3 regions of the Rhizobium sp. AG855 genome follow, and region 2 is predicted to be linked to each of the others. Evidence: predicted binding sites of a transcription regulator. Region 2 holds the regulator's gene; each other region holds the start of a gene.
What was found. Region 2 encodes PhoB, which activates phosphate uptake and scavenging genes when phosphate is short. Its sites were predicted from a motif close to TGTCATNNANCTGTCAT; they were not measured.
Positions count from the first base shown of each region.

Region 1: DFO46_RS06160 (UDP-2,3-diacylglucosamine diphosphatase) is a predicted target of PhoB. The motif match lies at 6,225-6,241, and genes of this name have one in related genera.
Region 3: DFO46_RS06115 (LTA synthase family protein) is a predicted target of PhoB. The motif match lies at 3,428-3,444, and genes of this name have one in related genera.

Region 1 is NZ_RAQG01000003.1:1,265,975-1,273,711, reverse strand. Features, by position in the region: gene DFO46_RS06185 (apolipoprotein A1/A4/E domain-containing protein) at 1-1,008, shown strand, start outside; gene DFO46_RS06180 (ABC-type transport auxiliary lipoprotein family protein) at 1,128-1,706, opposite strand; gene DFO46_RS06175 (MlaD family protein) at 1,796-3,169, opposite strand; gene DFO46_RS06170 (ABC transporter ATP-binding protein) at 3,174-3,995, opposite strand; gene DFO46_RS06165 (ABC transporter permease) at 4,005-5,126, opposite strand; gene DFO46_RS06160 (UDP-2,3-diacylglucosamine diphosphatase) at 5,330-6,178, opposite strand; gene DFO46_RS06155 (NADP-dependent malic enzyme) at 6,388-7,737, shown strand, end outside.
Region 2 is NZ_RAQG01000003.1:3,183,562-3,191,298, reverse strand. Features, by position in the region: gene pstC (phosphate ABC transporter permease subunit PstC) at 1-640, shown strand, start outside; gene pstA (phosphate ABC transporter permease PstA) at 637-1,992, shown strand; gene pstB (phosphate ABC transporter ATP-binding protein PstB) at 2,052-2,813, shown strand; gene phoU (phosphate signaling complex protein PhoU) at 2,860-3,573, shown strand; gene phoB (phosphate regulon transcriptional regulator PhoB) at 3,602-4,285, shown strand; gene DFO46_RS15670 (helix-turn-helix domain-containing protein) at 4,363-5,385, opposite strand; gene DFO46_RS15665 (DJ-1/PfpI family protein) at 5,358-6,533, shown strand; gene DFO46_RS15660 (GcrA family cell cycle regulator) at 6,692-7,225, opposite strand; gene DFO46_RS15655 (aspartate aminotransferase family protein) at 7,663-7,737, shown strand, end outside.
Region 3 is NZ_RAQG01000003.1:1,254,721-1,262,457, forward strand. Features, by position in the region: gene DFO46_RS06105 (GFA family protein) at 1-324, shown strand, start outside; gene DFO46_RS06110 (hypothetical protein) at 340-1,233, opposite strand; gene DFO46_RS06115 (LTA synthase family protein) at 1,450-3,381, opposite strand; gene DFO46_RS06120 (NAD+ synthase) at 3,583-5,262, shown strand; gene DFO46_RS06125 (hypothetical protein) at 5,262-5,603, shown strand; gene DFO46_RS06130 (TolB family protein) at 5,623-6,459, shown strand; cobalamin riboswitch at 6,499-6,692, shown strand; gene bluB (5,6-dimethylbenzimidazole synthase) at 6,736-7,437, shown strand; gene DFO46_RS06140 (DUF2865 domain-containing protein) at 7,444-7,737, opposite strand, start outside.

The DNA of each region.
Region 1 (7,737 bases), 1.9 Mb from region 2:
CTTGCAGTGTCGCTTGCGGATATCGATCGCCTGCTTGGCGAAGCCGGCCGCAAGTCCGAAGGCGCAGCAGCAGCCCTCAAGCAGGCCATGCAGGGCGCGGTCGAAGAAGCGGTCAGCCGTTTCACCGGTGCGACCGACGAGATCCGCCGCTCGGCAAACGATATCCGCAAGGAGCTGGACCTCACGCGCAACGAGCTGAAGCGCGGTGCCTTTGATCTGCCGGAGGAGGCCAAGGAAAGTGCGGCTGCCATGCGCCGCGCCGTGTCTGAACAGATCAAGGCATTGCAGGACATTTCGCAGCTTGTCGGCCGCACCAGCCAGACGCTGGAAATCTCCGAACCCGTTGCCCGCCGTCTGGCAGATGCGCCGGTCGAGCAGCCCCGCCGTGTACAGCCCGCTCCGGCAGCACCCGCACCGCAGCCAGCCCGCCCTGCTCCAGACTATGCCCTGCGCGGGAGCCTGAGTGCGACGGAAAACTATGCACCCCAGGCGCCGAGCCGCACCGAGGGCGGTGGCTGGATCAGCGATCTCTTGCGTGGCGCATCACGTGAAGAGCCCGCTGCAGAACCGGTTGCCACCCGCCCGGCGCCGGCCCCGGCACAATCGCGCCCCGCTCAGGATGCACCGGCTGCAGCCCGCCAGGGCGACACCCGCAATCCACGCCATATGGTGGAGTCGCTGAACTCGCTGTCAGTGGACATTGCCCGCGCCATTGACCATGACGCATCGGTCGACCTGTGGCGCCGTTACCAGCGCGGCGAACGCGACATCTTCACCCGGCGCCTCTACACGCTGAAGGGTCAGCAGACCTTCGACGAGATCAAGCGCAAATATGACCGCGAGCCGGAGTTCCGCGTCGCCGTCGATCGCTACATCGCCGACTTCGAAAAGCTGCTGGCGGATGTTGCCCGCACCGATCGCGACAAGTCGATCACCCAGTCTTACCTGACATCCGACACCGGCAAGGTCTACACGATGCTCGCCCATGCAGCAGGCCGCTTCAGCTGAAGCAGCCGCCTTCACGGCAAGATCGTCAAAAGTAAACCCCGGATCCTGAAAGGGATCCGGGGTTTTTCATTGAGGTCGGGAATGGGTAGACCGTTAAGGCCAGGCAGCCAGGTCCGCGATCAGAGCTGCTGAAGCGTCCAGGCGACGATCTGGCCGGTGACCTGGCCGAAAGCCTGATCAAGCGCTGCAACATAGGCGCTGCTGCCGCTACCGGCGGACGGCACCTCGGCGCGGAAGACCTTCTGCGCCTTGACGCTACCGTTGCGATCGTTGAGCAGCTTGACGGAGATCTCGACCACGCCACGATCACCGCCGCCGGTCGCAATTTCAAAGGCACGCACGTCGCTGATCAGCTGATAGTCGATGGCCAGCCCCTGCCCCGGCTTGCCAACGCCGCCGAGACGGCCCGTGTCCTCGAAGGCCTCGACCAGCTTCGACTGCACCACGCGGGTCAGCTTGTCGCTCCACTGCGACTTGCTCAGATACCGCACTTCGGAACCTGCGACCCGCACCAGGATCTGCTCGCTGTCCACGGCCTTCAGAGCCGACGGATCCGCGATCAGCAATTGTCTGTTGCGCGCGCTGGCCGAGGTCGACACCGGCGTGGACACAGCGGACAAGTCGAAGGTGTCATTGGGTGCGCTGCCACAGCCTGAGAGTGCCAGAAGCATCGGCAGCGCCATGGCGCTGGCAAGCATCCGGACCCGGCTTGCGCGTGTCGTAACGTCACTCCGATCGGAGCACCCCTCGGGGAGAACCATCGTCTTACCCATGCCGGTCTGAGGGATCATCGGCGCGTCCTTCCGTCGAACTCTTTCACAGTATCGCCGCCGAACAGGAGGCGCTGCGGATTCTGGTCGAAATTGGTAATGGCGTCATTCAAGCCACGCACCGTCTGGCGCGTGTCCGTTACGAGCGTCTGGATGTCGCGCAGGCCCGAGCTGGAGAAGCGCTGCAGGTTCTCCGCGATCGGTCCGATGCGGGCATTGAGGTTCTCCGCCGTCATGCGGATCGACTCAAGCGTCTTGCGCGCCTCGACGCTGAGAGAATTGGCGTCGCCTGAGCCGAGGAAGGCGTCGACCTTCTTGAGGATACCGTCAACCTGGGTCGATGCGTTGTTCAGACGATTGGCGAGCTGCGTGAAGTCGTCGATCGCCTTGTCGATATCGTCCTTGCGACCGGTAATGCTGTTCGACAAGTCGCGGAAGCCGGCAATCGCCTGGCGCGCATCGGCGGAGGCGACGGAAACGTCGTCGACGACCTTGCCGACCTTCTGGCTATCGACGGCGTCGATGAGCTTGGACACTTTCGTCAGCGTCAGGTCGGCATTCTTGCCGAAAGTCTGGAATGTGTCGGCCGTCGACCGGAAACTGTCGATCGCAGGGCCGATCTTGTCGGACGCATCGGCGAAGCTTGCAGTCGCTCGCTCGGTATTGGTCAGGATCTTGTCGATCTTTTCAGAATTCAGCGCCTTGAAGAGATCTTCCGCTGCCGCCAGCGTCCCATCGATCCGACCGGAAAGGCCTGACACGGAATCCGACAAGGCACTGACGCTCTTCAGGAACTCGTCGATGCCCTTGGCATTGTCGGCCAGCGACTTCGAAAAGGTTTCGGCATTGCGGACCGTATTGGTCAGCGGTGCACGGGCGTCGACGATGAAGCCCTGCAGTTCGCCAATCGCATCGTCCGCACGCTTGAGAATGCGGTCGGCTGTCGACAGAAGATTGGTGACGCTGGACTGGTCGGCGGTCAGGATCGCCGGCTCGCCGGTATCGATGGCACGCTTCAGAATCTGTTCGCCGCTGCCACTGCCACCACCCGACAATTCGATATAGGCTGCTCCGGTCAGGCCCTGGATTTCCAGAACCGCCCGCGTGCCCGAGGTCACCGGCGCATCGGCTCGAACTTCGGTGAATGCCACGGAAAACTCAGGATCTTCGTTGTCGATATAGAGGTTGCGCACCGAACCGACGGCGATCCCGTTGAAGCGCACGGGCGAGCCGATGCTGAGACCATTGGCCGAGCCCGGGATGCGGATGGCGAGCGGCGCCACAGGCCCGCCCCGTCCATACTGCGCCATCCAGTAAACGAAGCCGAAGGCCGCTCCGATGACCAGGATCGTGAAGAAGCCGACGATGGCATAATTGGCTTTGGTTTCCATATGTCTACTCTACCGGCTGCACGGCGGCTGTGTCCGCGCGGGGGATGGAACGGGCACGCTTGCCCCTGAAATAGGATTGCACCCAGGGATCGTCATAGGCGAGCATGTCGTCCAGCGAGCCTTGGACCATGACCTTCTTCTCGCCGAGAACGGCGATACGGTCGCAGACGGAGAAGAGGCTGTCGAGGTCATGCGTGACCATGTAGACCGTCAATCCAAGGGTATCGCGCAATTGTGCGATGAGTTCATCGAACTCGGCGGCGCCAATCGGATCAAGACCCGATGTCGGCTCGTCCAGGAAGACGAGATCCGGGTCCAGCGCCAGCGCGCGTGCCAGCGCCGCGCGCTTGATCATGCCGCCCGAGAGTTCGGAAGGATATTTGTCCGCCGCATCGGGCTTCAGGCCGACGAGTTCGAGCTTCAGATAGGCAAGCTCGTCCATCAGCCACGGCGGCAGATCCAGGTATTCGCGCATCGGCAGCTGAATGTTCTCCTTGACGGTCAAGGCAGAAAATAGGGCGCCGTGCTGGAAAAGCACCCCCAGCCGCGTATCGAGCGCCATACGCTCGGCATCGGTGACGGCATCATAATCGGCACCGAGAATCTCGATCGTCCCGCCCCGTCGTGGCAAGAGCCGCAGAACCGTGCGCATCAGCACCGACTTGCCGGCACCGGACGCGCCGACGAAACCGAGAATTTCACCGCGATAGATGTCGAGGTTGAGATTGTCGAGGACGACCTTCTCGCCGAAGGCCACCGTCAAGTCCTTCACGGACAAGACCGTTTCACGAGTATTGGAGGAGGAGGATGACGTCGTATCGGACATAACGGCTCCTCAAAAATCGATGGCTGCGTAGAACATGGCAAACAGCCCGTCCACGAGGATGACGACAAAGATCGATTTGACCACAGAGGCTGTGACATGGCGGCCGAGCGATTCTGCGCTGCCCCCCACCTTCATCCCCTCGACGGCCGCGATGATCCCGATGATGAGCGCCATGAACGGCGCCTTGATCATGCCGGTGGCGAGCGTCGAATAGTCGACGGCATCGTGCAGGCGGGTAATGAAGACCTCGAAGGTGATCCCGGAATAGGCCCAGGCAACGACGGCCGCGCCATACAGCGCTGCGAAGTTCGCGACGATGGTCAAGAGCGGCAGGGCAATCGTCAGCGCCACGAGGCGCGGAAAGACCAGAACACCGATGGGGTTCAGCCCAATCACCTTCAGCGCGTCGATTTCCTCGCGCATCTTCATCGAACCGATTTCTGCGGTGATCGCACTACCAGAACGCCCAGCGATCATGATGGCGGTGAGAAGCACGCCAATCTCGCGCAGCTGCAGAATGCCGACGAGATCGACCACAAAGACTTCAGCGCCGAAGTAGCGCAGCTGGAACGCGCCCTGCTGGGCGATGATCGCGCCGATGAGGAAGGACATGAGCACGATGATCGGCACCGCGCGAACACCCATATGGTCGAGCTGATTGACCACCGAGGCCGGAGAGACCCCAGCCCCTCTCCCGAGCTTGGTCTGCGCGCCACGCACGGCGGAACCGAGCACGAACATCATGGCGACAGCGTCTTGCCACAGCCCTATCGTCAAACGGCCGATCGGGTCGAAGACCCGTTCGAAACGGCTACGGTTGTCAGGCAGCACCTCCGGCGGCTCGACGCGCTCCGGCAAGGCTTCGATCAGCTCGCGCATCTGCGCATCACCACCCGCAAGATCGATCTCGCGACCGCGCGCCCGACGCTGCGTCATGAAGCGTCGGATCAGCCAGGCACCGGCTGTATCCATGGCGGTGACACCGTCGATATCGATGACTTCCGCCCGCGTACCCTCGTCCTCGACGAGCGGCCCGGCCGACTTGATCATGTCCGAAAGGTTGGTGTTCTTCCAGCTGCCGGTCAACCGAATCACGTCGTGATCGACATGCGCCTGGCGGTCGATTTCGATATGGGCGTTTTCAGCAGGTACCGACTTCAAGGGCGCAACAACTTCCAAACCTGCGCCGGCCGAATCCCGGTCCGCAAATCACGTGATTGAATGTTGCGCACTATAAACACCGACGACCGCGATGTAATCCTTGATGAACCGTTAATTGCGACCCCGCCGCCCGATTGCCGGGAGCGATGGCCGCTTTGCAACAGATGGAACAATCAAGCGGCGCGAACGCCCTCTTTCTCGGCGCTGTCGAGCGTTGGAATCATGACCGGCACCATCTGTGGAACCTGCCTCGGAGCCGCAGCAGCACTTATCTTGTGCGCCCAGGAGATCAGCTCCAGTCGCCCGTCCGGATGTTCGGCCACCGCCGTGCAGCTCTCCACCCAGTCACCGGTGTTGACATAATGGATGCCGTCGATGTCTTCCATCAGCGCATGATGGATGTGGCCGCAAATGACACCATCCACCTCATTCCGTCGCGCCTCCTCGGCAACGACCCTCTGAAACTCGCCGATGAAGTTGACGGCATGCTTGACCTGGAGCTTCGCCCAGGCCGAGAACGACCAGTAGGGCATGCCGAGTTTGCGGCGCACCGCTGCCAGCATGACATTGATCGCGATCGCCGTGTCATAGGCCCAGTCGCCGAGATAGGCGAGCAGGCGCGCATTGCGGACGACGACATCGAACTCATCACCATGCAGCACGAGGTAGCGCTTGCCATCCGCCATCTCGTGGATCATCCGCTCGGCGACCTCGATGCCGCCGAAATGCATGCCGGGGAAATCACGCAGGAACTCGTCATGATTGCCCGGAATGTAGACGATGCGCGTGCCCTTGCGCGCCTTGCGCAGCAGTTTCTGAACGACGTCATTGCAGGGCTGCGGCCAGTACCAGCTGCGCTTCAAGCGCCAGCCGTCGACGATGTCGCCGACCAGGATGATCGTGTCTGCCTCGTGGGTACGGAGAAAGTCGAGCAGAAAATCGGTCTTTGCAGCCTTTGAGCCCAGATGCACATCCGAGATGAAAAGGGTCCTGAAATGGCGAATTTCGCTTGCGTCTTCCACGGCGCTGTCCTCTTTCACTGACTGCGCATGGCTTAATCAGACTCGTGTTTCAGGAAGATGACACGCGCTCTGGCGGTCCTTGCATGCACACTCTCGAGCGCGTGGTGCCGCCCCAGTCCACCCTAAGACTGAACTAAGGTCTACCACTCGAAGCCGTTTCGTGTATGACGGGATCAAACCAATCTGTGACAAGAATTGCCGGTGACACGATGACTTCCCAGGACAAGAACAAGACTGAAGCAGCCCCGAAGACGGCCGATCTCGACGAACAGGCGCTCTTCTATCATCGCTATCCGCGTCCCGGAAAACTGGAGATCCAGGCCACCAAGCCACTCGGCAACCAGCGCGATCTGGCCCTCGCCTATTCGCCCGGCGTCGCCGCCCCGTGCCTTGCCATCAAGGACGATCCGGCAGCCGCCGACGACTACACCGCCCGCTCCAACCTCGTGGCTGTCATCTCGAACGGTACGGCTGTACTCGGCCTCGGCAATATCGGCCCGCTCGCCTCGAAGCCCGTGATGGAAGGCAAGGCGGTCCTGTTCAAGAAGTTCGCCGGCATCGACGTCTTCGACATCGAGATCGAGGCCCCGACCGTCGATCAGATGGTCTCGACCATCTCGGCCCTGGAGCCCACCTTCGGCGGCATCAATCTCGAAGACATCAAGGCGCCGGAGTGCTTCCAGGTGGAAGACCAGCTGCGCGCCAAGATGAACATCCCGGTCTTCCACGACGACCAGCACGGCACCGCGATCATCGTCGCGGCCGCCATCCTGAACGGCCTCGAACTGGCCGGCAAGAAGATCGAGGACGTCAAGATCGTCGCCTCGGGCGCCGGTGCTGCAGCCCTCGCCTGCCTCAACCTGCTCGTCATTCTGGGTGCCAAGCGCGAAAACATCTGGGTCCACGACATCGAAGGCCTCGTCTACAAGGGCCGCAACGAGCTGATGGATCCGTGGAAGGAAGTCTATGCCCAGGAGACCGACAAGCGGTCGCTTTCCGAAAGCATCGATGATGCCGACGTCTTCCTCGGCCTGTCTGCCGCTGGCGTCCTGAAGCCGGAGCTGCTCGCCCGCATGGCGCCGAGCCCGCTGATCATGGCACTCGCCAACCCGAAGCCTGAAATCATGCCCGAAGACGCCCGCGCGGCCCGCCCGGACGCGATGATCTGCACGGGTCGCTCGGACTTCCCCAACCAGGTCAATAACGTCCTGTGTTTCCCCTATATTTTTAGGGGTGCACTCGACTGTGGCGCCACGACGATCAACGAAGAGATGAAGATGGCTGCCGTCCGCGCCATCGCAGCACTCGCGCGGGAGGAAGTCTCGGAAGTGGCGGCCCGCGCCTATTCCGGCGAAACCCCGACTTTCGGGCCGGATTACCTCATCCCTTCGCCGTTCGATCCCCGCCTCATCCTGCGCATCGCCCCCGCCGTGGCAAAGGCGGCCGCCGACAGCGGCGTCGCCCGTCGCCCGATTGCCGACTACGACACCTATCTCGACCAGTTGAACCGCTTCGTCTTCCGCTCGGGCTTTGTCATGAAGCCGATCTTTGCTGCGGCA
Region 2 (7,737 bases):
CGGCCTGATGATCGCAGTCTTCCTGTCGGAATATGCAGGCCCGAAGACCCGCAGCATCGTCAAGCCGGCGATCGAAATGCTGGCCGGCATTCCGACCATCGTCTACGGCCTTTTCGCGCTCGTCACGGTCGGTCCCTTCCTGCGCGACTGGCTCGCCCAGCCGCTCGGCCTCGGAAGCTCGTCTTCGTCCGTCCTGACCGCCGGTCTCGTCATGGGCGTGATGATCATCCCCTTCGTCTCGTCGCTGTCGGACGACATCATCAATGCCGTGCCCCAGGCGCTGCGTGACGGTTCCTATGCGCTCGGTTCCACCCAGTCGGAGACGATCAAGCAGGTCGTTCTGCCGGCCGCCCTTCCGGGCATCGTCGGTGCCGTGCTTCTGGCGGCCAGCCGCGCGATCGGGGAAACCATGATCGTCGTGCTCGGGGCCGGTGCCTCGGCCAAGCTCGATCTCAATCCCTTCGAGGCCATGACGACGGTGACCGTCAAGATCGTCAGCCAGCTGACGGGCGACACCGAATTCGCAAGCCCAGAGACCCTGGTCGCCTTCGCGCTCGGCCTCACCCTTTTCGTCATCACGCTCCTTCTGAACGTGATCGCCCTCTACATTGTCCGTAAGTACCGGGAGCAGTACGAATGACCGACCTCACCGCATTCGGAGCCCCCGCAGCAAAGGGGCAGCCCAAGTCTCTCCTGAACCTCGACGAACGCACCCGCAAGCGCAACGCGGCGGAAGCTCGCTTCCGCCTCATCGGCAAGGCTGCCGTTGCATTCGGCATCATCGCGCTCGTCGGTCTGCTCGCCTCGATCTTGTCGAACGGTCTGTCGTCCTTCCAGCAGACCTATATCACGATCGATGTCTATCTCGATCCGGCCAAGCTCGATCCGTCCGGCACCGGTGATCGCGCTGCCATCGCCAAGGTCTCGACCTTCGGCTACACACCGCTGATCGAAAAGGCGCTAGGTGACGCAATCGCCGCCAAGGGGCTGGCCTCAGAAGGCCTGACGCCCAAGACGGTTGGTGAACTGATCTCCAAGGATGGCCCGGCCAACCTGCGCAACTACGTGCTGGCCGATCCGTCGGTCATCGGCAAGACGGTCTCCTTCGACCTGCTCGCCGCCGGCCGCATCGACGGCTACTACAAGGGCCGCGTGACGATGGAGAGCGCCAAGCTCGACCGCAACGTTTCGCCCGAGCAGCTCGTGCTCGCCGACACGCTGAAGCAGGCCGGCATCCTGGTGACCAAGTTCAACTGGGCCTTCTTCACCGCCCCCGATGCATCGGACACCCGTCCGGAAGCGGCCGGCCTCGGCATCGCCGTCATCGGCTCGGCCTATATGATGCTGATCGTGCTGGTCCTGTCGCTGCCGATCGGTGTCGCCACCTCGATCTATCTTGAGGAATTTGCGCCGCAGAACTGGTTTACCGACCTCATCGAAGTGAACATCGCCAACCTGGCGGCCGTTCCCTCCATCGTCTTCGGTATCCTGGGTCTTGCCGTGCTGATCAACTTCATCGGCCTGCCGCAATCGGCACCGGTGGTGGGTGGCCTGGTGCTGACCCTGATGACGCTGCCGACGATCATCATCGCCACCCGTTCGGCGCTGAAGGCGGTCCCGCCCTCGATCCGCGATGCCGCGCTCGGCGTCGGGGCCTCGAAGATGCAGTCGATCTTCCACCACGTGCTGCCGCTCGCCATGCCGGGCATCCTGACCGGCGCGATCATCGGCCTGGCCCGTGCGCTCGGCGAAACCGCACCGCTGCTCCTGATCGGCATGGTCGCCTTCGTCAAGGAATTCCCCTCCGGTCCGCCGGACGGGTTCTTCCAGCCCGCTTCGGCTCTGCCGGTGCAGGTCTACAACTGGACCCAGCGCGGTGACCCGGCTTTCGTGGAGCGCGCCTCCGGCGCCATCATCGTCCTCCTGGTCTTCCTGATCCTGATGAACCTGGTAGCAATCATTCTTCGTCGCCGCTTTGAGCGTCGTTGGTAAGGGGGTGTATGATGATGAACAATCTCTCGACAAAGATGACGACGACGAAAGCGCCAATCATGACTGAATCCAAGATCACCGCACGCGACGTGCAGGTTTACTACGGTGAGAAGCAGGCCCTGCGGGATGTGAACATCGAGATCCGTCCGCGCTCTGTGACCGCCTTCATCGGCCCGTCGGGCTGTGGCAAGTCGACCTTCCTGCGCTGCATCAACCGGATGAACGACACGATCGCGAGCTGCCGCGTCGAGGGCAACATCCTGATCGATGCGGAGAACATCTACGACACCAAGGTCGACCCGGTGCAGCTCCGCGCCAAGGTCGGCATGGTCTTCCAGAAGCCGAACCCGTTCCCGAAGTCGATCTACGAAAACGTCGCCTACGGCCCGCGTATCCACGGTCTGGCCAAGAACAAGGCCGATCTCGACGAGATCGTCTCGACCGCGCTGCAGAAGGCCGGCCTCTGGAACGAAGTCAAGGATCGCCTGGATGCCGCCGGCACCGGTCTGTCCGGTGGTCAGCAGCAGCGCCTGTGCATCGCACGTGCGGTTGCCGTCAGCCCGGAAGTCATCCTGATGGACGAGCCCTGTTCGGCGCTCGACCCGATCGCGACCGCCAAGGTCGAGGAACTGATCCACGAACTGCGCGAGAACTACACGATCGTCATCGTCACGCACTCGATGCAGCAGGCTGCCCGCGTCTCCCAGCGCACGGCCATGTTCCACCTGGGCGAGCTCGTCGAAGAAAACGACACCGACAAGATGTTCACCAACCCGGACGACCAGCGCACGCAGGACTACATCATGGGCCGCTTCGGCTGAGTTTTCTCGGTCACATCAGGCTCTCTTCAACATCAAGGATTAGGCTATGGCTTCCTCACACATCTATTCGGCCTTCGACGAGGAACTGAAATTTCTGATGCGCCGCATCTCCGAGATGGGCGGTCTTGCGGAGCAGATGGTCGCTGAAAGCGTACGTTCGTTGGTCAATTCCGACGCAGCACTCGCCCAGAAGGTCATCTCCGACGACGTCGTCATGGACGCGATGGAAAAGGAAATCGGCGAAAAGGCCGTTGTCACCATCGCCAAGCGCCAGCCGGTCGCATCGGATCTTCGTGAAATCATCGGTGCCCTTCGCATCGCCGCCGACCTTGAGCGCGTCGGCGATCTCGGCAAGAGCAATTCGAAGCGTGTCGTTGCCATCCAGGCAACGGGCGTGCCGCGCAAGCTCGCCCGTGGCCTCGAACATCTCTCCGACCTGGCACTCGCCCAGCTCAAGGAAGTGCTCGACGTCTACACGACTCGCTCTGCCGAGAAGGCGAAGTCGATCCGTGACCGCGACGAGGAGATCGATGCGATCTACACCTCGCTGTTCCGCGAACTGTTGACCTACATGATGGAAGATCCGCGCAACATCACCAGCTGCACGCATCTTCTGTTCTGCGCCAAGAACATCGAGCGCATCGGCGACCACGCAACGAACATCGCCGAGACGATCTATTACATGACCACCGGTGCGGTTCCCGAAGGCGAACGCCCGAAGGAAGACCTGACGTCTTCCGTCGGCGCGATCAACGAATGAGCCGTGGCCGCAGCGAGGTAATGGTTTGATGCAGCCGAAAATTGCCGTCGTCGAAGACGAGGAGGCGCTGAGCGTGCTCCTGCGTTACAATCTGGAGTCGGAAGGATACGAGGTCGAGACGATCTTGCGCGGCGACGAGGCCGAGATCCGTCTGCAGGAACGGGTGCCGGACCTGCTGATCCTCGACTGGATGCTCCCGGGCGTTTCCGGCATCGAGCTCTGCCGGCGCCTGCGCGTTCGTCCGGAGACCGAGCGCCTGCCGATCATCATGCTGACGGCGCGTGGCGAGGAAAGCGAGCGGGTACGCGGTCTGGCGACGGGTGCGGACGACTATGTCGTCAAGCCGTTCTCGACGCCGGAACTGATGGCCCGTGTCAAGGCGATGCTGCGACGGGCAAAGCCCGAAGTGCTGTCGAGCGTCCTGCGTTGCGGCGACATCGAGCTTGATCGCGAAACCCATCGCGTTCATCGCAAGAGCCGCGAAGTTCGCCTCGGCCCGACCGAGTTCCGCCTTCTCGAGTTCCTCATGACATCGCCCGGTCGCGTCTTCTCTCGCTCGCAGCTGCTGGATGGCGTCTGGGGCCACGATATCTATGTCGATGAACGCACCGTCGACGTGCATGTCGGGCGTCTGCGCAAGGCTCTGAACTTCTCCAACATGCAGGATGTCATCCGCACCGTTCGCGGCGCGGGCTACTCCATGGAAGCATGATTTGCCCGGAAGGATATGTGTTCGGAGGGCTCCCACCGGCTGAGACATCAGGGCTTTGCGAATAAAGTGCTGTTTGATCAGCGCGTTGCGAAACGTTCGCGGTAAAAAGAGGGCGTGATACTCAACCGCTTCTGGAAAACCCTGTGAAGCGTATCCAAGCTGCCGAAACCGGATCGTTCTGCAATTCGTGCAAGCGGCCAATCCGAGCTTTCCAGCAGTAGCTTCGCTCGATCGATCCGGATGGTTTCGACGAACTGCGCAGGCGTCGTTCCGGTCTGCTTGCGGAAGGCGCGCGAAAAGCTGCGTTCGCTCATTCCGCATCGCGCCGCGAGGGCCGGGCCCGAGAAGTCGCCAACCGGATTCCCGATGATATCGTGGAGGAGCGATCGCAAGCGAGGCGCCACGTCGCTTTGGATGGCAAGGCTGCTGCTGAACTGCGACTGCCCTCCTGGGCGCCGCATGAAAAGAACCATCTGACGGGCCACAGCCAGAGCAACTTTGTGGCCGAAATCGGCTTCGATCATCGACAGCGAAAGGTCGATGCCTGCGGTGATGCCTGCTGATGTGAAAACGGGCGGATCCGCGACGAAGATTGCATCTGGTTCGACGACAGCCTGTGGGCAGAGTTTTTCGAGCAGTGCGACCGAAGCCCAATGAGTGGTCGCCCTCTTGCCATTAAGATAGCCGCCGGCGGCCAATACAAAGGCTCCGGTACAGACGCTGGCCAGACGACGGGTTGCCGAGATCCGAGTGGACAGCCAAGGCAGCAGGTCCGAGTTGAAAATCAGATCGCGAAGCGCGTCTTCGCTGCCTCCGGGAACGATGATCGTGTCCAGGTCGGAGGGGAGATCCCGCAAGGCGATCGCTCCCCCCAGACTCAGGCCAGTCAGGCCACTGCAGGATACCGGCCCGCCCAAGGGAGATGCGAGGATGATTTCGTAGGATTGCCCGGCATCCGTCAGATGCTGGTTGGCAATCGCAAACGCTTCCATCGGCCCGACGACATCCAGTGCCTGGACACCATCATAGCCAATAAACGCAATCTTCCGGTGTGAAGAGACGCCCATCATCATTGGCTCAAATTGCGATATGTTTGACATTTTGGCCAGCCCTCCACACCGGTAATCTGCGTCTGGAAAGCAATCCGGAGATGACTGTGATCAGACCAGGCCTTATCCTTGCGACGCTCGCATTGAGTTGCATCTTGGCGGGAGCGACATTGTCGTCACAATCCGCTCCAGAAGTTTCTGGCGTGGAAGTGCCTCAACCCAAAGCCGGGCGGCTGCGCCCTCTTGTTGCAATCGTGGCTGATAATGCCGGGACGGAGACGACGGACCTCATCGTCCCCTATGGTGTCTTGAAGGAAGCTGACGTGGCCGACGTCATCATCGTTTCCAGCAAACCTGGTCCTGTGACGTTGATGCCGGCGCTCACCATTGAGGCAGACATGACGATCGCGGAATTCGACAGGCGTTACCGGCAAGGAGCCGACATCGTCGTCATCCCCGCCCTGCATGACAGCGAAAATGAAGCGATCGTCGAATGGGTTTCGCGGCAATACAGAAGCCGGGCCTTCATCATGTCGATATGTGAAGGCGCCTGGGTCGCTGCCAAGGCCGGTATTCTCGATGGGCGACAGGCCACCACGCACTGGTATGCGATGGACAAAATCGCAGCTCGATATCCCAAAGCGGTCTGGGTGCAAAACAAGCGATATGTGGTCGATCAGAACGTCATGACGACGACCGGCGTCACGGCCTCCCTCCCGGCCAGCCTCGCACTTGTCGAAGGCATCGCCGATGAGCGTACCGCAAGTGCGACGGCTGCGCATTTCGGGGTAACGGCTCTCGGACCGCTGGCATGGAGCCCCGAACACGATAGCGCCTCTTTCCACGTGACAAGCGGCAGGATTGGCTTGATCATGTGGAACTATCTGGCCTTCTGGCGACATCAAACCCTGGACGTTGCAGTCTTTCCCGGTGTCAACGAGGTCGCACTTGCGCTTGTATCCGACGCCTGGTCGAGAACCTATCGTTCGAAGGTCGTCGCGACCTCCTCTGCCGCTTCGGTTCGTACGCATTACGGCCTTCATCTCATTTCGGACCGAACTCCCGCCGGTGAGGCAGCCATTACCATATTAGATGAACCGGCTTTGGGGCAGTTTGACCAGGCGCTTGACGACATCGAGAAGCGTTATGGAAAACGAACAAAGGACGTCGTGGCACTTCAACTCGAATACGAAAAATGAAGGCTCGACCCAACGAAGTTCGTCTTCTCTGCAAAGGCAAAAGGCCTTTAGACCATGTCCGTTGAGCAGAGAATGAGCTTGGGCAGATTTCTTCATGTCTCAAAGGCGAAACGAAAACGGGCCCCGAAGGGCCCGTCCGGTATTCGATGCGTCTGCTATCAGCGTGCGGCCTTGCGGCGTTCGCTGACCGGCTGGTAGGCGAGCTTCGCGTGATAGGTGCAATAGGGCGAAGCGTCGCTGATTTCGCAGCCGCAGAAATGGAAGTCGTCCTTCATCGGATCGCCGATCGGCCACTTGCAGGTGCGTTCCGTCAGTTCCGTCAGCGCCAGGCGGCGCGAGATCGGCACGACAACGTTGAGCGGACGGCTGACTTCGATCTCCTGGAAGGCGTCGACTTCGACTTCTTCCTTGAGCATGGTGGCGCCGGCAGCACGGGTCACGGTGCGGGTGGTTGCAGCTGCCGGGCGCGCCTGAAAATTCGCCGGGCGCTGGGTCGTCGCAGTGCGCTTGGCAGGACGGGCAGAAGAGGAGCTGCCGCCGGCTTTCGCACGACCAGGCAGGTTCAGTCGGTGCACCTTGCCGATGACGGCATTTCGGCTCACGCCGCCCAGTTGTGCTGCAATCTGGCTCGCGCTCAGGCCTTCGGCCCAGAGACGCTTGAGTTTTTCAACCCGCTCATCAGTCCAATTCATGCCATACTTCTCCGCCGCTCGCGTGTGTCATGGCAGAATCCGTCACCGTTGCTTCGAACGAATTCGAAACAAAACCGCCTCGTAACTGTCGGTGATCACTTCCGCCGCATGCAATCTCTTAATGAAATTTAACCTAGTGGCAGGCCGACTCTGTGACAAGAGTCGCAGGAATCATCTGGAATCGATTTCGTGGTTTTCCCCAACTTGCTTCCCGAGTGAGTCAAGTATGCAACAGGTGGAATCTGCCATGGGACTCGCGTGGCGTCGCCGGCTGGGTCGCACGGCCAAAACGGAGTTTTCCGCAAGTTTCGTTGACATTGCAGGGTTAAATGCAGATAGTGCCCACGCCGCCGCAAGGCGGCATTTTTAATTGTCGAAAGCCCATCGAGGCTGAATTCCCGCAGCAGCAGCGGGGCTCCAGAAGGATGACGAACGCCATGGCCGAAGCAACGCCCCTCTACCAGACCTACAATCGGGCGCCACTGCGTTTCGAGCGAGGCGAGGGCGTGTGG
Region 3 (7,737 bases), 1.9 Mb from region 2:
GGCTACTGTCACTGCAGCCAGTGCCGTCGCCAAACCGGATTGTACTACGCGACAACCAATGTTGCCGTCGATGACGTCACGATCGCGGGAGAGGAGAATATCAGCCGCTATCGGGCAAGCCCCGGAGCCGAACGCGCCTTCTGCCGAACCTGCGGCTCGGCCCTGTTCTGGAAGGGCGATGGAGAAAAGACGGTGTCGCTGATGGCAGGGCTCTTTGAAGGGCCGACAGGGCTTGCGGGCGGCTATCACATCTATTGCGCCGACAAGGGCGATTTCTATGAGATCAATGACGGGTTGCCACAGTTCGCGGCCAGCCGGAGCTGATGCTGTCGTTATGGCTTAGGCTGCGACGACGTTTGTCTCGGCGCTGATCCCGAGTTCGCGGCAAGCCTCGTGATAGGCAAGTTCGAGAGCCGCGAACTTGGCGGACTGCCATGTGAAATAGTCTTCAAGGAAAGACTGGCCAAGCCACAGACTGCCACGGCGGCGGGGGAGTTCCCAGCCGAGCAATCCGTCGGTCTCTGCCTTCTTGAACATCCGTTTCAGGTTGGTTGCCGAGACCTGGTAGACGTCGCTCAGTTCGGCCAGGGTCACCGGGCCGGCAAGGACCCGGGGCGCCTGGCGATCAACGTTGTCGAGACGGGCGACGAGATCATGCAGGATCATGCCGCCAAGATCGGACCAAAGGAAGTGACCGATCGAGTCCGGAGGATCCCGCCAGAGCGGATCGTCGACGAGCATGTCGGCGGCTCGTGGCTGGGCCAGCACGAAAATCGTTTCATGGTCGATCGAGGTCTGTTCTCGCGTGCCACCGTCGAGGCGATCAAGGCAGGCCATGTGGCCGTTGAACCAGCTGCGCATGCCGCCGAGGCTGAGTTCCGTGGCTTCCAGCACGCGCACGCGTTTGTCCGGCACATCCGGAACGTCCCGGAGAAACTTGTAGGCGACGAGTTCTGCGAGATATCCGGTCGCCGTGTTCCTGCTCGCGGCCCCGAGCCGCATCACGGTTTCGACAAAGCGGGTCGCCGTCAGGCCCGACAGCGGATCATCAGGCGTGCGACGCAACGCGAGCGCAAACAGCGACTGTGTCATCAGCCATTTGCGATGCGATGCCTTCAGTCGCGACATCCGCGGCGTCCGCAAATGAATTCCAATCAGATGCTGGGCGATCTGTTTTTCGATCGAGGGAAAGAGCGGATGGGCCGCGATTTCGGCACGCGTCAGTGACGGCATGGCACAGCTCTGCTTCACATTCCTGACTATTGTCATTTAAAAACGGCTGTCCGGTCAAAAGGGATTGCAGTAAAGCAACTCAAATACTGTCAAGCGCTGCAAACGACTGAACAAAAAAAGTCTATGCCGCAAATTCGCGGATGTCGCAAGACATTCGCTACTTCAAATTTGCGGTATCAATAACAAGCTGTTGGGACGGGGAGCCTTCGGTGTGTCTTAGCTGTTCGGTTGCAGCCGCAATGCCTGTTCCGGGAAGAAACGCGGCAGGCCATAACCTTCTCCAAACATGACGTCATGCTGAAGCATGCGATAGTCGCGGATGAGCGGATCCACTGTGCCGGCGAGAGACCAGTCGGCCTGAGACTTGGCGTTGCGACCGATCAACTGGTGTCTGTCGACCACCGTATAGCGCTCGGCCACGCGACCCAGCACGCCGGTGTAGTAGGGGTGACGGTAGCCGGCAAGGCGGACCACCACATGCGGCAGCTGCGAGGGGCTGACCGAGCCGATGTCCTTCTGCACGCCGCGCTTGGACGACCACACGACAAGCGGTGTTTCGTGCTCGCGCTTCATCGTCGGTACCGATGCCTTGCGGGTGGCCACGACGTTCGGCATGTAACCGCTTTGGGTATAGACTTCGCCGAGCGGCGGCAGGTGGTCGCCAAACATCACGATGATGGTTTCACGGCGGCGCTTCTTTGCCCAGTCCATCAGCATCTTCAGGCTCTGGTCGGCTTCCTTGACGCCCTGCGTGTAGGTCGCGAGTGTCTTGGTCGGAGCGTCCGACAGGGTCGGAGCATCCACCTCGACCGTGTTCTTCGCATAGCGGTGCTCTTCGTAGGGGCCATGGCCCTGGAGGGTGACGGCAAAGAAGAAGAACGGCGCTTCGGTGTTGTCTGCTTCCTTGATGATGTAACGCGTCAGGGCATCGTCCGAGGCGAAAATGCCGCGCTTATCCATCGTCGGCATGTTTTCTTCCGAACGGAACTGCTGGAAACCGAGCGCCTGGTAGACGTTCTGCCGGTTCCAGAACCAGCTCTGGAAGGGATGGAAAGCCTTCGTCACGTAACCCTTCGATTCAAAGAAGGTGGCGAGCGAAGGCAGTGGTCGGCGGATGTATTGCTGATACGGGATGCTGCCATAGGGCAGGAAGGCGTTGGAGAAGCCGGTCAGTGCCTCGAACTCGACATTGGCCGTCATGCCGCCGAATTCCGGGGAGAACATGTTGCCCGACGTGGCTGCACGGATGGTCGGCATCGGGTCTTCGGAATAGCGGACGCTGGTGAGGCGGGTCGGATCCCACAGGCTCTCGCTCATCACCACGATCACGTCGGCCTGGCGGCCGGAGTAGAAGGAGGCGGGAACGCGGTCTGAAGGAATGTCTGTGATGGCCGGCTGGCTGTAGCCATCTGGCGCGCTGATGCGGGCCATCGGCACATTGAAGGCAAACGCCATCAGAAAGCCGTTGTGGCGATAATTTTCCTTCTGGTCCCACATCATCGGAACGATGTTCAACCGGTCGCGCACAGCCGAGAACGCCATAGGGTCCATCAGGGAGATGAAGCCGGCGAGCAAGGGGAAGGAAAGCGCGAGGCGCATGCCGCGGCCGACGAGGTTGAGGCGTGGGAAAACTTTGCGGCTCTTCCAGATCAGCGCGAACAGGGCGACAATGAAGGCAAGGCTTGCGACCGCCAGGCCAACCGCCTTCATGGGTTCTGCTGCCACCATAGCTGGCAGGAGTTCCATGATCTGCCGACCGAAGAGCAGGTCGCTCGGAAACAGCGGATCCGACAGGAAAAGCTGCTTTTGTCCCGAGAAGAAGGCCGGCAGCAGCAGAAGTGGGCCGACGAAGAGCACAGATTGGTAGGCCTTACCGATGATCGCATCGGTGAAGGCGAGAATCAGGAAGATGACGCCTACTGCAATCAGCCCGGGGCGGCTTGTCGAAGTCATGTATTCCACGACGTCGATCATGCTGCCGCGTGCCAGAATCTCGCTCAGCAAAACGATCGCCGCGGCAATCAACGCCGTGTTGATCCACTGGACGATAAGTTGGGCGATCCAGGAGCTTCCGAGCTCTCGCTCGCGTGTCGCGCCAAACGCGCTAAAGATGTTCGCGACAAGCGATTTCGGGCTGGACTGGACCACTTCGAACTCCAGGTCTTGGGCAGATGTCGTGAAAGGTTCGCATAGGTGTCACATAAGTGTCATGAATGCTACATGAACCGTGATCAAGAAAGCTTTGTTCCCAGAATTTCCCGTGGTCTCGTGAGCGCGAGCGGTGGCTGTGGTGCCCCGACAGAGCAAAGCGACATTGCGATTGGGCGGACGAGCGGCTAAATCGGTGTCATGAGCGATACAAAGAAGATTTCCGACGTCCTGCGAATTGCGGTGGCACAGTTCAATCCCACGGTTGGCGACGTCACCGGCAATCTCGCGAAGGCGCGCGCCGCGCGCGCCGAGGCCGCTGCGCAGGGGGCTGATCTTCTGCTCCTGACGGAGCTGTTCATTTCCGGCTATCCGCCTGAGGACCTGGTGTTGAAGCCGGCTTTTCTGAAGGCCTGCATGCAGGCCGTGGAAGCGCTTGCCGCCGACACCGCCGATGGCGGGCCAGGAGTGGTCGTCGGTTTCCCGCGTCAGGGCGACAAAGGGCGCCACAATTCCGTCGCCATCCTCGATGGCGGCAAGATCCTTGCCTTCCGCGACAAGATTGACCTGCCGAACTACGGCGAGTTCGATGAGAAGCGCGTGTTCGTTGAAGGCGAGATGCCCGGGCCGGTGAATTTTCGTGGCGTGCGCATCGGCGTGCCGATCTGCGAGGAGATCTGGAACGATCTGGGCATCTGCGAGACGCTGGCGGAGACCGGGGCCGAAATCCTGCTTGTGCCCAATGGTTCGCCCTATTATCGCGGCAAGGTCGATGTGCGCCACCAGGTGGCGCTGCGTCAGGTGATCGAGACGGGCCTGCCGCTCGTGTTCGCCAACCAGCTGGGCGGACAGGACGAACTGGTGTTCGACGGTGCAAGCTTCGCCTTCAACGGCGACAAGTCGCTTGCCTTCCAGATGAGCCAGTTCGAGGAGACGCTTGCGGTGACCACCTGGAAGCGCACGCCGGATGGCTGGCGCTGTGACGGCGGTCCGATGTCGCGCATTCCGGAGCATGAGGAGGCGGACTACCGCGCCTGCGTGCTGGGTTTCCGTGACTACGTCAACAAGAACGGCTTCAAGAGCGTGGTGCTGGGGCTGTCTGGCGGCATCGACTCGGCTCTTTGTGCGGCGATCGCCGTCGATGCGCTCGGCGAAGAGCGGGTGCGCACGCTGATGCTGCCCTATCGCTATACTTCCGAGGAGAGCTTTGCCGATGCGGAAGCCTGCGCCAAGGCGCTCGGCTGCCACTATGACATCGTGCCGATCTCCGATCCGGTCGACGGTTTCCTCTCGGCGCTGTCCGAAATGTTCGAGGGCACCGAAAGTGGGATCACCGAAGAGAACCTGCAGAGCCGCACGCGTGGGACCATCCTGATGGCCGTGTCGAACAAGTTCGGCTCGATGGTCGTCACCACCGGTAACAAGTCGGAAATGTCGGTCGGCTATGCGACGCTTTACGGGGACATGAATGGCGGCTTCAACCCCATCAAGGACCTCTACAAGATGCAGGTCTACGGGCTGTCGGCCTGGCGCAACGGACATGTTCCGCCGGGTGCGCTCGGTCCGTCGGGCGAGGTCATTCCGGCCAATATCCTGTCAAAGGCACCTTCGGCCGAACTGCGCCCCAACCAGACGGATCAGGATTCGCTGCCGCCCTATCCGGTGCTCGACGACATCCTCGAATGCCTGGTGGAGAAGGAAATGGGCGTCGACGAGATCGTGGCGCGCGGCCATGACATTGCGACCGTGCACCGGGTCGAGCATCTGCTCTATCTTGCAGAATACAAACGTCGGCAGTCGGCGCCGGGGGTGAAGATCACCAAGAAGAATTTCGGGCGCGATCGTCGCTATCCGATCACGAACCGGTTCCGGGATCGCTGATGAGCGTGGGAATGCGGGACAGCGAGCCTCGGACACCAATGCCTGAATTTACAGCGGAAGAACGAGGCTACATTTTTGCTGTTGCGGCGGAGGGTCACCAGGACAGTGGTTTCTACCGGACGGTCTCGGGCGCCGCCTACTTTTTCCCTTCCGTGGTGATAGGCTGCTATGGTCTGTGGGATGGGAGTTTCAAGATACTTGGCATTGGTTTCCTGACGTTGATCGTCAGCATGGCCTGGGGCTTCTACACCGAATGGCGCACCAGTCACTACGAACGAACGGGGCGGGCGATCGTCGCCAAGCTGCGGCAGGCGATCGAAGATCGCCCGGTCGTCGATTGATACTTTCAGGGAGACCATGATGCGCAGCTCGGTCGAGATTTTCGATATGGCCACCCGCGAATGCGAGGTCGTCTGGCAGACGGACGACCTCGTGGAGGCGCCGAACTGGTCGCGGGACGGCGAGTTTCTCGTCGTCAACGGCGACGGTCTTCTCTACGCGCTGTCGCTGGACGAGGACGACCCGGAGCCCGAGCCGGTCGATACGGGCTTTGCCGTCCGCCTCAACAACGATCACGGCATTTCCCCGGATGGCGCGTCGATCGCCTTTTCGGACCATACGCTCTACGGAAAATCCTGCATCTACCTGCTGGGCGATGGCGACGACGAGCCGCGCCAGGTTACCGACAAGATGCCGTCCTATTGGCATGGTTGGTCGCCGGACGGGAAGGAACTTGCCTATTGTGGTGACCGAGGTGGAGTCTTCGACATCTACACGATCTCGATCAAGGGCGGACCCGAGCGGCGGCTGACACATGGCGAGGGGCACAATGACGGGCCGGACTATTCGGCTGACGGTCAGTGGATCTATTTCAACTCCAGCCGCACCGGCACCATGCAGATCTGGCGGATGCGCACCGATGGGTCCGATCTGCAACAGTTGACCTCGGACGGCTATGGCGACTGGTTTCCGCATCCGTCGCCTGACGGAAGCAAGGTGTTGTTCCTCTCCTATGATGCCGACGTGACGGGTCATCCGCGCGACAAGCAGGTCCGGCTGCGGCTGATGGATGCCGATGGCAGCAATGTGGAGACTCTCATCGAATTTTTCGGCGGGCAGGGCAGCATCAATGTCCCCAACTGGTCTCCCGATGGAGCAGCCTTCGCCTTTGTCCGCTACTTCCCGACCACGGACTGATGGTGTCGCATTTGGCTCTGGGCGGCCCGCCTGACCTGAGGTAGAACTCCGGCGTCAGGTGCCTGCCGACAGGCGGGAGAATCGGGAAGCCGGTGCAATTCCGGGACGTGCCCAGCGCTGTGAGGCGGATGTCTGTGCCAAGGGGAAACCCAGCCACTGGTCGATGTACCGGGAAGGCGGCACAAGACGGTCGAAGCCGAGTCAGAAGACCGGCCTGATACGATAGACCTTGCCCGCGTGGACGGCGGGCGGTTGCGCTGTGTTGGAGACAACAGCATGCACGACTTGTCGAACGAGGCCCTCGTCCGGGCCAATGCCTTTTCCGATGCGGAGAAGGATGCCGTTTACCGCGCCATAGAAACCCGTCGCGATGTGCGCGACCAATTCCTGCCTGATCCCTTGCCCGACGACCTCGTCCGGCGCCTGCTGTCGGCTGCACACGCTGCGCCTTCGGTCGGTTTCATGCAGCCCTGGAACTTTCTTCTGATCCGCAGCCGCGCTCAGCGCGAGGCGATCTGGGGTGCCTTCGACAAGGCCAATCACGAAGCCGCCGCGCTGTTTTCCGGTGAGCGCCAGCAGGCATATCGATCCTTGAAACTTGAGGGTATCCGTAAGGCACCGCTCAATATCTGCGTCACCTGCGATCCTGATCGGGCTGGCCCCGTTGTGCTCGGTCGCACGCACAATCCGCGCATGGATGCCTATTCCACCGTCTGTGCCATCCAGAACCTTTGGCTTGCCGCGCGTGCCGAAGGTGTGGGCGTCGGTTGGGTCAGCATCTTTCATGAGACGGAGGTCAAGGCGATCCTGGGCATTCCCGAGCGTGTCGAGATCATCGGATATCTCTGCCTTGGCTTTGTGAACGAACTCTACGCTTCACCGGAACTGGAGGTGAAAGGCTGGCGCAGACGTCTCGCTCTGGATGATCTGGTCTTCGAGGAGCGATGGCCTGACGGCGAGGGGCGTCATGGCGGCTGATCTTCGCTATTCCTGAAGCGGCTGTGGTCCCGGTGCTGCCGGTTTGCGCAGGTCGATCTCATCGGACTGCGTCGGCAGGAAGACCGGGCCAACGCGGCGCACGTTCAATGCGGACGCATCCAGTTCGCGCTCGGGGGCTGGCGCCAGTGCGGAGGTCTGTTTCGTGGCTGCCTGTTGCGGCTTGATGGTGACGATCGAGGATTGATAGTCGGAAACTGCAGGCCGCGGGGTCATCCGCTGGTGGTAGCGCGCGAGATCGCACCGGCATTGGGGATCTTCGGCCGGTCGGCGTGTGCGGTA